DNA from 2 places in the Arthrobacter paludis genome. Region 1 is predicted to be linked to the other one. Evidence: riboswitches for the same ligand, from Rfam matches in the RefSeq annotation. Region 1 holds a riboswitch; the other holds the start of a gene.
The links. Region 1 has a riboswitch for glycine ahead of cycA (D-serine/D-alanine/glycine transporter). Riboswitches for the same ligand answer to the same signal wherever they lie in the genome.

Region 1 (4,375 bases):
AACGGCTTCAACGGGACCCACAACTGGGGCTACGACGGCGTGGCCTGGTACGCGGTGCACGAGGGGTACGGCGGGCCGGCCGCCTACCAGCGCTTCGTGGACGCCGCGCACGCGGCCGGCCTGGGCGTGGTCCAGGACGTCGTCTACAACCACCTCGGCCCCAGCGGCAACTACCTGCCCCGCTTCGGCCCCTACCTGACCCAGGGCGACGCGAACACGTGGGGCGACTCGGTGAACCTGGACCGGGCCGGCTCGGACGAGGTCCGGCGGTTCATCGTCGAGAACGCGCTGATGTGGCTGCGGGACATGCACGTGGACGGGCTGCGCCTCGACGCGGTGCACGCGTTCCGGGACGAGCGGGCCGTGCACCTGCTCGAGGAGCTGGCGACCGCTGTGGACGCGCTCGCCGCGCGGACCGGCCGGAACCTGTTCCTGGTCGCGGAGTCGGATATGAACAACCCCCGGCTCATCACGGGCCGGGCCGCGGGCGGCTACGGCCTGGCCGGGCAGTGGAGCGACGACTTCCACCACGCCGTCCACGCGAACCTCACCGGCGAGGACGGCGGCTACTACACCGACTTCGCCCACCCGGGGGCGCTCGCCAAGGTCCTCGCGGACGGCTTCTACCACGACGGCACGTGGTCCTCGTTCCGCGGCCGCAGCCACGGCCGGCCGATCGACCGCGTCGCCGTTGGGCCGCACGCCCTGGTCGTCTGCGCGCAGAACCACGACCAGATCGGCAACCGGGCCGCCGGCGACCGGCTCCCGGCGACGCTCGGCTTCGGGCGGCTCGCGCAGGCCGCGGCCCTGACGATCCTGTCCCCGTTCACGCCCATGCTGTTCATGGGCGAGGAGTTCGCCGCGTCCACGCCGTGGCAGTTCTTCACGTCCCACCCGGAGCCGGACCTGGGGAAGGCCACCGCCGAGGGCCGGCTCCGGGAGTTCGAGCGGATGGGCTGGGACCCCGCCGTCGTCCCCGACCCCCAGGACCCGGAGACGTTCCGGCGCTCGGCCCTGGACTGGGCCGAGGCCGCCACCGGGGACCACGAGCGGATGCTGGAGGCGTACCGCACCCTGCTGCGGCTGCGCCGCAGCGAGCCGGACCTGCGCGGCAACCGCTGGCCGGACGCCGTCGAGCACGACCCCGAGGCCGGGTGGGTGTGGTTCCGCCGCGGCGGCGTCGTCGTCGCGGCCCACCTGGGCGACCGCCCCGCCGACGTACCGTGGCCCGGCGAGGCGGGCGAGGTGCTGTTCGCCGCGGGGACGGACGACGACGGCGGCGCCCGGGCGGGGACGGTCCCCCGGACGCTGTCGCCCGGCGCCACGGTCGTGTTCCGGACCGGCGGATCACTAGGCTGGTAGCAACGACACCGCCTGAAGGAGGCCCCGTGGAGGACACGCCCGAGGAGAAGACGCCCGCGCCGAAGACCGTGGCGCAGAAGCTGCTGGTCAAGCCCAAGGACCAGGTGTTCCTCGCCGGCGGCTCCGCGGCCGAGCACGCCCTGCTGGGCGAACTGCCGGAGGGCGCCCGCGTGACCAACGACGCCGGGGGCGCCGAGGCCGCCGTCGTCTTCGCGACCAGCCGCGCCGCCCTCGAGGCGCTGCTGGCCGAGCACCTGCCGTCCCTGCTCTCCTGCCGCGCGGCCTGGATCGCGTACCCGAAGGGCAACCGGGCGGACATCAACCGGGACAGCATCTGGGCCCTGCTCCAGGAGCGCGGGCACACCCTGAACGCGAACGTCTCGCTCGGGGACGTCTGGTCGGCGGTGCGGATCAAGACCGGTCCGTGACGCGTCCGGGGCGGCGCGCTTTGCGCAGGCGTACCGCCGCCCTCTAGCCTGTGGCTGGCATCACGCGATGCCGGCCGACAACCCGTGGCGGGAGAGACCCGTCCATGCCAAGGGCGGGCGCCGTAGGAGCAACTCCTCCCCAGGAAACTCTCAGGCCCCCGTACCGCCGCGGAACAGGCACCTCTGGAAAGCAGCGCCCATGCGCTCACCGACGGAGCAAGCCCCGCGGGGCGAAACTCTCAGGTCTCCCAAACAGAGGGGGAGGAACACGACGGCAGCGCGGCGGACCGCGCGGATTCGGAGTTCCCCTTGAGTCTGGCCACCGGGCGCCCGAGGCGCCACCCCTTCCCCACCGGGGCGACCGGGCGGGCATCCCACGCCCTCTGACGCCCAGGCAGCCGCACGCCCGACACCGGGCCGGGCCGCCGAGACCACCACCTGAAAGCGGGATACACGCATGTCCACTTCGCAGCCCCCACACCTGGAACGCGGGCTCTCCAACCGCCACATCCAGCTCATCGCGATCGGCGGCGCCATCGGCACCGGCCTGTTCATGGGCTCCGGCAAGACGATCTCCGCGGCCGGCCCGGCGGTCATCTTCGTCTACATGATCATCGGCTTCATGCTCTTCTTCGTCATGCGCGCGATGGGCGAGCTGCTGCTGAGCAACACGAACTACAAGAACTTCGGCGACTTCGCCGGGGACATCCTCGGCCCCTGGGCGGCGTTCTTCACCGGCTGGACCTACTGGTTCTGCTGGGTCGTCACCGGCATCGCCGACGTCGTCGCGATCTCCCACTACGTGGCCTTCTGGTGGCCCGACCTGCCCCTGTGGCTCCCGGCGCTGGCCTGCATCGTCCTGCTCGTCGCCCTGAACCTGCCCACCGTCAAGGCGTTCGGCGAGACCGAGTTCTGGTTCGCGCTCATCAAGATCGTGGCCATCCTCGCGCTGATTGTCGTCGGCCTGGTCATGATCATCACCAGCTTCCAGCACGACGGGGCCACCGCGTCCTTCTCCAACCTGTGGGCCCACGGCGGCATGTTCCCGACCGGCTTCATGGGCTTCGTCGCCGGCTTCCAGATCGCCGTGTTCGCCTTCGTTGGCATCGAGCTGGTCGGCACGACCGCCGCCGAGACCAAGGACCCGGAGAAGACGCTGCCACGGGCCGTCAACGCCATCCCGATCCGCGTCCTGCTGTTCTACGTGGGCGCCCTGATCATCCTCATGGCCGTCGAGCCGTGGACGTCTTTCAGCGCCGACGCGTCCCCGTTCGTGGGCATGTTCGCCCTGGCGGGCCTGGCCGGCGCGGCCGGCGTCGTGAACTTCGTGGTGCTGACCTCCGCGACCTCCAGCGCGAACTCGGGCATCTACTCCACGTCCCGCATGATCTACGGCCTGGCCCTCGAGGGCGACGCCCCCAAGCGGTTCGGCAAGCTCTCCGGCCGCGGCGTGCCCCGCAACGCCCTGCTGTTCTCCTGCATGTTCCTGCTCGCCGGCGTGGTCCTGCTCTACGCGGAGGGCGGCGTCGCGGCGGCCTTCACGCTGGTCACGACGATCTCGGCGCTGTGTTTCATGTTCGTCTGGTCGATCATCCTCGTCAGCTACATCGTGTACCGCCGGCGCCGGCCGCAGGTGCACGCGGCCAGCACCTTCAAGATGCCCGGCGGCACGTTCATGCCGTTCGTGGTGCTCGCGTTCTTCGGGTTCATCGTGTGGGCGCTGACCACCCAGCCGGACACGTTCTTGGCCCTGCTGTTCACGCCGCTGTGGTTCATCGGGCTGGGCCTCGGCTACCTGTCCGTGCGCCGCAACCCCGAGCACGCCGCCATGCGCGAGCTGCACCGCGCCCGCGTCGAGCAGGAGTGGGAGGCCGCCGCGGGGCACCGCCGCGAGGACGTCACCGCCGGCGTCTAGCCGGACGCTGCGGGAACACCCTCCGTTCCCCGGCATCCCAGGGGTGGGACCCGCGTGGTCCCACCCCTTCGGCGTCCCCGGGCCGGTCCCGCTCCGGCCGCGGTTGGCCGATCCGGCCGGCGCCCCTACGGTGGCCCCATCTGCACCCCACGACCAGGAGGTAGGCCATGACGACCGAGAACGAGGGCTTCGACCCCGAGGAGACCGAGGGCGGCCAGCAGCTCGGGGACGCCGGCGACCGCGAGCCGGTGACCGAGGCAGACATCCCCGTCCACGGGGACCCGGAACGCGCGAACGAGCTGGCGGAGCAGGCCTACGGCGACGAGGACGACGACGGCATCGGCGACGTGCCCAACGCCCCCTTCCCGGGGTGACGGCCAGCGCGGGGGCATGGCACCCGTGATGACAAAAACAGGAAAGCCCTAGACGGGGTGTATTACACGGTGGTAGGACGAGTGTCATCACCATATTCGAGGAGGTCAACACCGAAATGGGTGGTCCGTACCCGCGGCCCACGAGCGACAACCCCTGCGAAGCATCCCCCCGGCTTGCTAAGGAGCTCGAACCATGACCGAAGCACTGTCCACCACGTGGACCAACATCGCGAACTTCGTTCCGCAGTTGGTCCTGTTCCTTGTCATCCTTCTCATCGGCTGGCTGATCGCCAAGG
Region 2 (4,375 bases), on a different contig from region 1:
GCTGTACCGCGTCGCGCGGGAGGCGCTCGTGAACATCGCCAAGCACGCCGGGGCGGTCCACGTGTGGATCGACGTCGCGCGCCGCGGGCAGGGGACCGCCATGGCGATCGAGGACGACGGCCGGGGCATCGACGCGGATCCGGTCGAGCGGCGGGGGCACTTGGGCCTGCGGATCATGCACGACATCGCCGCGACCGCCGGCGGGCGCACGGAGGTCGTGCCCCGCGCCGAGGGCGGGACCAGCGTGTCCGTCGTCTTCGACCAGACCGGAACCGGACCTTCCCCGGCGCCGAGGATGTTCCCGGCCCTGAGCCAGGACCGCGGGCGCTGAACCGGGCCGGCGCCCGACCCAGCTTTTCCCATGGTCCCGCGGCCAGTCTTGGGTCATGGAACACCACGCAGCCTCGGCCGTGGATCCACAGGCTGCGGGTCCCGGCCCCCTTCCCCCGCGGGTCGGGACCCGCTTACGCCGCGCCCGCGTCGCGCTCGCCGGGGTCGCCGCGGCCGGAGCCGCCGGCACCGCCGCGGCGCTGTTGCTCGCCGGTGATCCCGCCCCGGCCGGCCCACCGCCGGGCACCCCCGTGGAGGTCGACGGCGGCGTCGCCCGCATCGACGCGATCATCCCGTTGCTGGACGACGGATGGCTGCCCCCGTCCGGCGACCCGGCGCCGGCGGCCTTCGCCGCCCCGGTCGCCGGAGGCGCCCACCGCGTCCGGGTTCTCGTCGAGTTCACCGCCCTCGACGGGGACGGGCTCGAATTCGAGAGCGACGAGTACCGGCTCGGGGTCCTCGGCGGCAGCCGGATCGATCCACTCTGGACCGGGCCGGAACGGGCCGACGTGGAGCGGGGCGGGCGCCTCGTGGCCACGTTCGTCTACGAGATTCCCGACCGGGCCATCGAACTCGTCCTCGAGGGGCCCGGCGGCACGGTCCTGTCCCTGGGCTCCGCGCACCACACGGGGGCCGGCGCGTGAGGCGCGCCGCCACCGCCGGGGGAGGGCGCCATGGTGGCCCCGTGCTCCGGTGACGCCGGGCACCAGGCCCGCGCGGCCGAGGACCTCGAGCGGACGCGCGCCGTGCGGCGCCTGGAGCAGGAGATCATCCAGTCGCTCGCGGGGGTCTCCTACGCGCTCGAGGCCGAGGACGCCCGGGCCGGGCTCACCCGGCGCGGCCGACTGGTCGACGCCCGGAACGCCCTGCACTCCGCGCTGCGCTCCCTGGGCGACGTCTCGCGCGGCCTGCGGACCCCGGGGATGGACCCGGACCTGCTCGCCGAGTCGCTGGTCGCCCTCGCCGCGGAGCACTCGGCCGCGGGCTTCGCCGTGCGCCTGGACCTCCGGGAGGTTCCCGCGCTGCGGCCCGCCCAGGCCCTGATGTTCCACCGGATCGCCCGGGAGGCACTGTCCAACGCGGCACGGCACTCCGGCGCCGACGCGGCGGACCTGCTGTTCGGGGCCGCCGGGCACCGGGTCATGCTGCACGTGCGCGACGCCGGCCGCGGGTTCGATCCCGGGGCGCCGACGCCTCCGGGCGGGCTGGGGCTGCGGATCATGCGCGCCGCCGCCGGCGAGGGCGGCGGGGTGGTCAACATCGAGTCCGGGCCCGGGCGCGGGACGAGCGTCGCGGCCGCCGTGCCCGCGGCCGCAGGATAGCCACGGCCCGCCCGGGACGGTAGCATGGGTCACGTGCCCACCCGGGCACACGCCAATGACATGCGGCGGGAGAGTCCCGTCCACACCATGGACGGGCGCCGTAGGAGCAAATCCTCCCCGGGAATCTCTCAGGCCCCCGTACCGCCGCGCAGAGGCAACTCTGGAAAGCAGCCGACCGCTGCGCCCGTCCCCGGACGGTCGCCGTGGGCGGTTCACCGAAGGTGCAAAGCGCCGCGCGGCCCCAGCGGCCCGACGGGGCGGAATCTCTCAGGTCACAGACAGAGTCGGGGAGGAACCGAGCCCCTACGGCATGCCCACCGTGCCGCAGACGACCTGGAGTTCCCCTCATGACCGCCACAGCAGCCAGCACCGCCACCGCCGAGACCACCTTCGCCGACCGCCACATCGGTCCCGACTCCGACGCAGCGGCGACCATGCTGCGCGAGCTGGGCTACGACAGCCTGGACGCGCTCGTCGACACCGCCGTCCCCGCGGGCATCCGCCAGGAGAGCCCGCTCGAGTTGCCGGCCGCCCGGTCCGAGGGCGAGGTCCTCGAGGAGCTCCGCGCGTTCGCCAACCGGAACCGGATCAAGACGCAGATGATCGGCCAGGGCTACTACGACACGTTCACCCCGCCGGTCATCAAGCGCAACGTCGTCGAGGACCCGGCCTGGTACACGGCCTACACGCCCTACCAGCCGGAGATCTCCCAGGGCCGGCTGGAGGCCCTGCTGAACTTCCAGACGATGGTCCAGGACCTGACGGCCCTGCCGATCGCCAACGCGTCGCTGCTGGACGAGGCGTCCGCCGTCGCCGAGGCCGTCCTGCTGATGCGCCGCTCGAACAAGGCCAAGGGCGACGCCAAGACCGTCCTGGACGCCAACCTCTTCCCGCAGACCATCGCCGTCGTCGAGGGCCGCGCCAAGGCCCTGGGCTTCGAGCTGGTCGTCGCGGACCTCTCGGCCGGCCTGCCCGAGGGAGAGATCTCCGGGATCGTCCTGCAGCAGCCGGGCGACAACGGCGCCGTCGTCGACCACTCGGCCACCATCGCCGCCGCCAAGGAGCGCGGCGCCATGGTGACGGTCGCCGCGGACATCCTGTCCCTGACCCTGATCGTCCCCCCGGGCGAGCAGGGCGCCGACATCGCCGTCGGCAACACCCAGCGCTTCGGCGTCCCGCTGTTCTTCGGCGGCCCGCACGCCGCCTACATGGCCGTGCGCCAGGGCCTCGAGCGCTCGCTGCCGGGCCGCCTGGTCGGCGTGTCCAAGGACGACGCCGGCGCCGTGTCCTACCGCCTGGCCCTGCAGACCCGCGAGCAGCACATCCGCCGCGAGAAGGCCACCTCCAACATCTGCACCGCGCAGGCCCTGCTCGCCGTCACCGCCTCCATGTACGCCGTCTACCACGGCCCGGCCGGCCTGAAGGCGATCGCCCAGCGCGTGCACCGCCGCGCCCGGACGCTGGCCGCCGTGCTGTCCGGCGCGGGGGTGGAGCTGGCCGCCGGGTCCTTCTTCGACACCGTCACCGCGTCCGTGCCCGGCCGCGCCGCCGCCGTCGTCTCCGCCGCCGAGGAGGCGGGCATCAACGTGCGCCTGGTCGACGCCGACACCGTGGGCGTCTCCACCGACGAGATGACCACCGCCGCGCACCTGGCCGCCGTCGCCGCCGCCTTTGGCGTCGACGCCGCCGAGGAGAAGGTGTCCGACGCCGAGGCCGCCCTGTCCGGGGACGCCCTGGGCGAGGGGGTGGCCCGCACGTCGGACTACCTGACGCACCCGATCTTCAACTCCGTCCGCTCCGAGACCCAGATGCTGCGCTACCTGCGCAAGCTCTCGGACCGCGACCTGGCGCTGGACCGGACCATGATCCCGCTGGGCTCGTGCACGATGAAGCTCAACGCCACCGCCGAGATGGAGGCCATCACCTGGCCGGGCTTCGCGTCGATCCACCCGTTCGCCCCCGACCACCAGACCGAGGGCTGGCGCGCGCTCATCGACGACCTGGAGTCGCGCCTGAGCGCCATCACCGGCTACGCGGGCGTCTCCATCGCCCCCAACGCCGGGTCGCAGGGCGAGTACGCCGGCCTGCTGGCGATCCGCCAGTACCACGTCGCCAACGGCGACACCGGGCGCACCGTCTGCCTGATCCCGGCGTCCGCGCACGGCACCAACGCGGCCTCCGCCGTGCTGGCCGGGCTGAAGGTCGTCGTCGTCAAGACCGCCCCGAACGGGACCATCGACGCCGCGGACCTCGACGCCAAGATCGAGGCGCACCGCGACGCGCTGGCCGGGATCATGATCACGTACCCGTCCACGCACGGCGTGTACGACGCGGACGTCATGGAGGTGTGCGAGAAGGTGCACGCCGCCGGCGGCCAGGTCTACATCGACGGCGCGAACCTCAACGCCCTGGTCGGCCTGGCCCAGCCGGGCCGGTTCGGCGGGGACGTGTCCCACCTGAACCTGCACAAGACGTTCTGCATCCCGCACGGCGGCGGCGGCCCCGGCGTCGGCCCGGTGGCCGTGGCCGAGCACCTCGTGCCGTTCCTGCCCGGCTCCCCGGCCGGCCCGTCCAACGGCCGCGAGGGCACCCCCGTGGCCGCGACCGCGTACGGCTCCGCCGGCGTGCTGCCCATCTCCTGGGCGTACGTCGCGATGATGGGTGCGGACGGCCTGACGTCGGCGACCAAGCACGCGCTGCTGTCCGCGAACTACATCGCGTCC

Region 2: it holds a riboswitch for glycine, as region 1 does, so the genes downstream of both, gcvP (aminomethyl-transferring glycine dehydrogenase) here and cycA (D-serine/D-alanine/glycine transporter) in region 1, are expected to answer to the same signal.

Annotation. Positions count from the first base shown of each region.
Region 1 is NZ_JBXAEW010000014.1:62,478-66,852, forward strand. Features, by position in the region: gene treZ (malto-oligosyltrehalose trehalohydrolase) at 1-1,362, shown strand, start outside; gene AC1Q5D_RS12940 (DUF3052 family protein) at 1,389-1,790, shown strand; glycine riboswitch at 1,869-1,966, shown strand; glycine riboswitch at 1,967-2,056, shown strand; gene cycA (D-serine/D-alanine/glycine transporter) at 2,248-3,705, shown strand; gene AC1Q5D_RS12950 (hypothetical protein) at 3,873-4,079, shown strand; gene AC1Q5D_RS12955 (mechanosensitive ion channel family protein) at 4,273-4,375, shown strand, end outside.
Region 2 is NZ_JBXAEW010000001.1:153,232-157,606, reverse strand. Features, by position in the region: gene AC1Q5D_RS00805 (sensor histidine kinase) at 1-331, shown strand, start outside; gene AC1Q5D_RS00800 (hypothetical protein) at 387-974, shown strand; gene AC1Q5D_RS00795 (sensor histidine kinase) at 1,005-1,652, shown strand; glycine riboswitch at 1,709-1,806, shown strand; gene gcvP (aminomethyl-transferring glycine dehydrogenase) at 2,000-4,375, shown strand, end outside.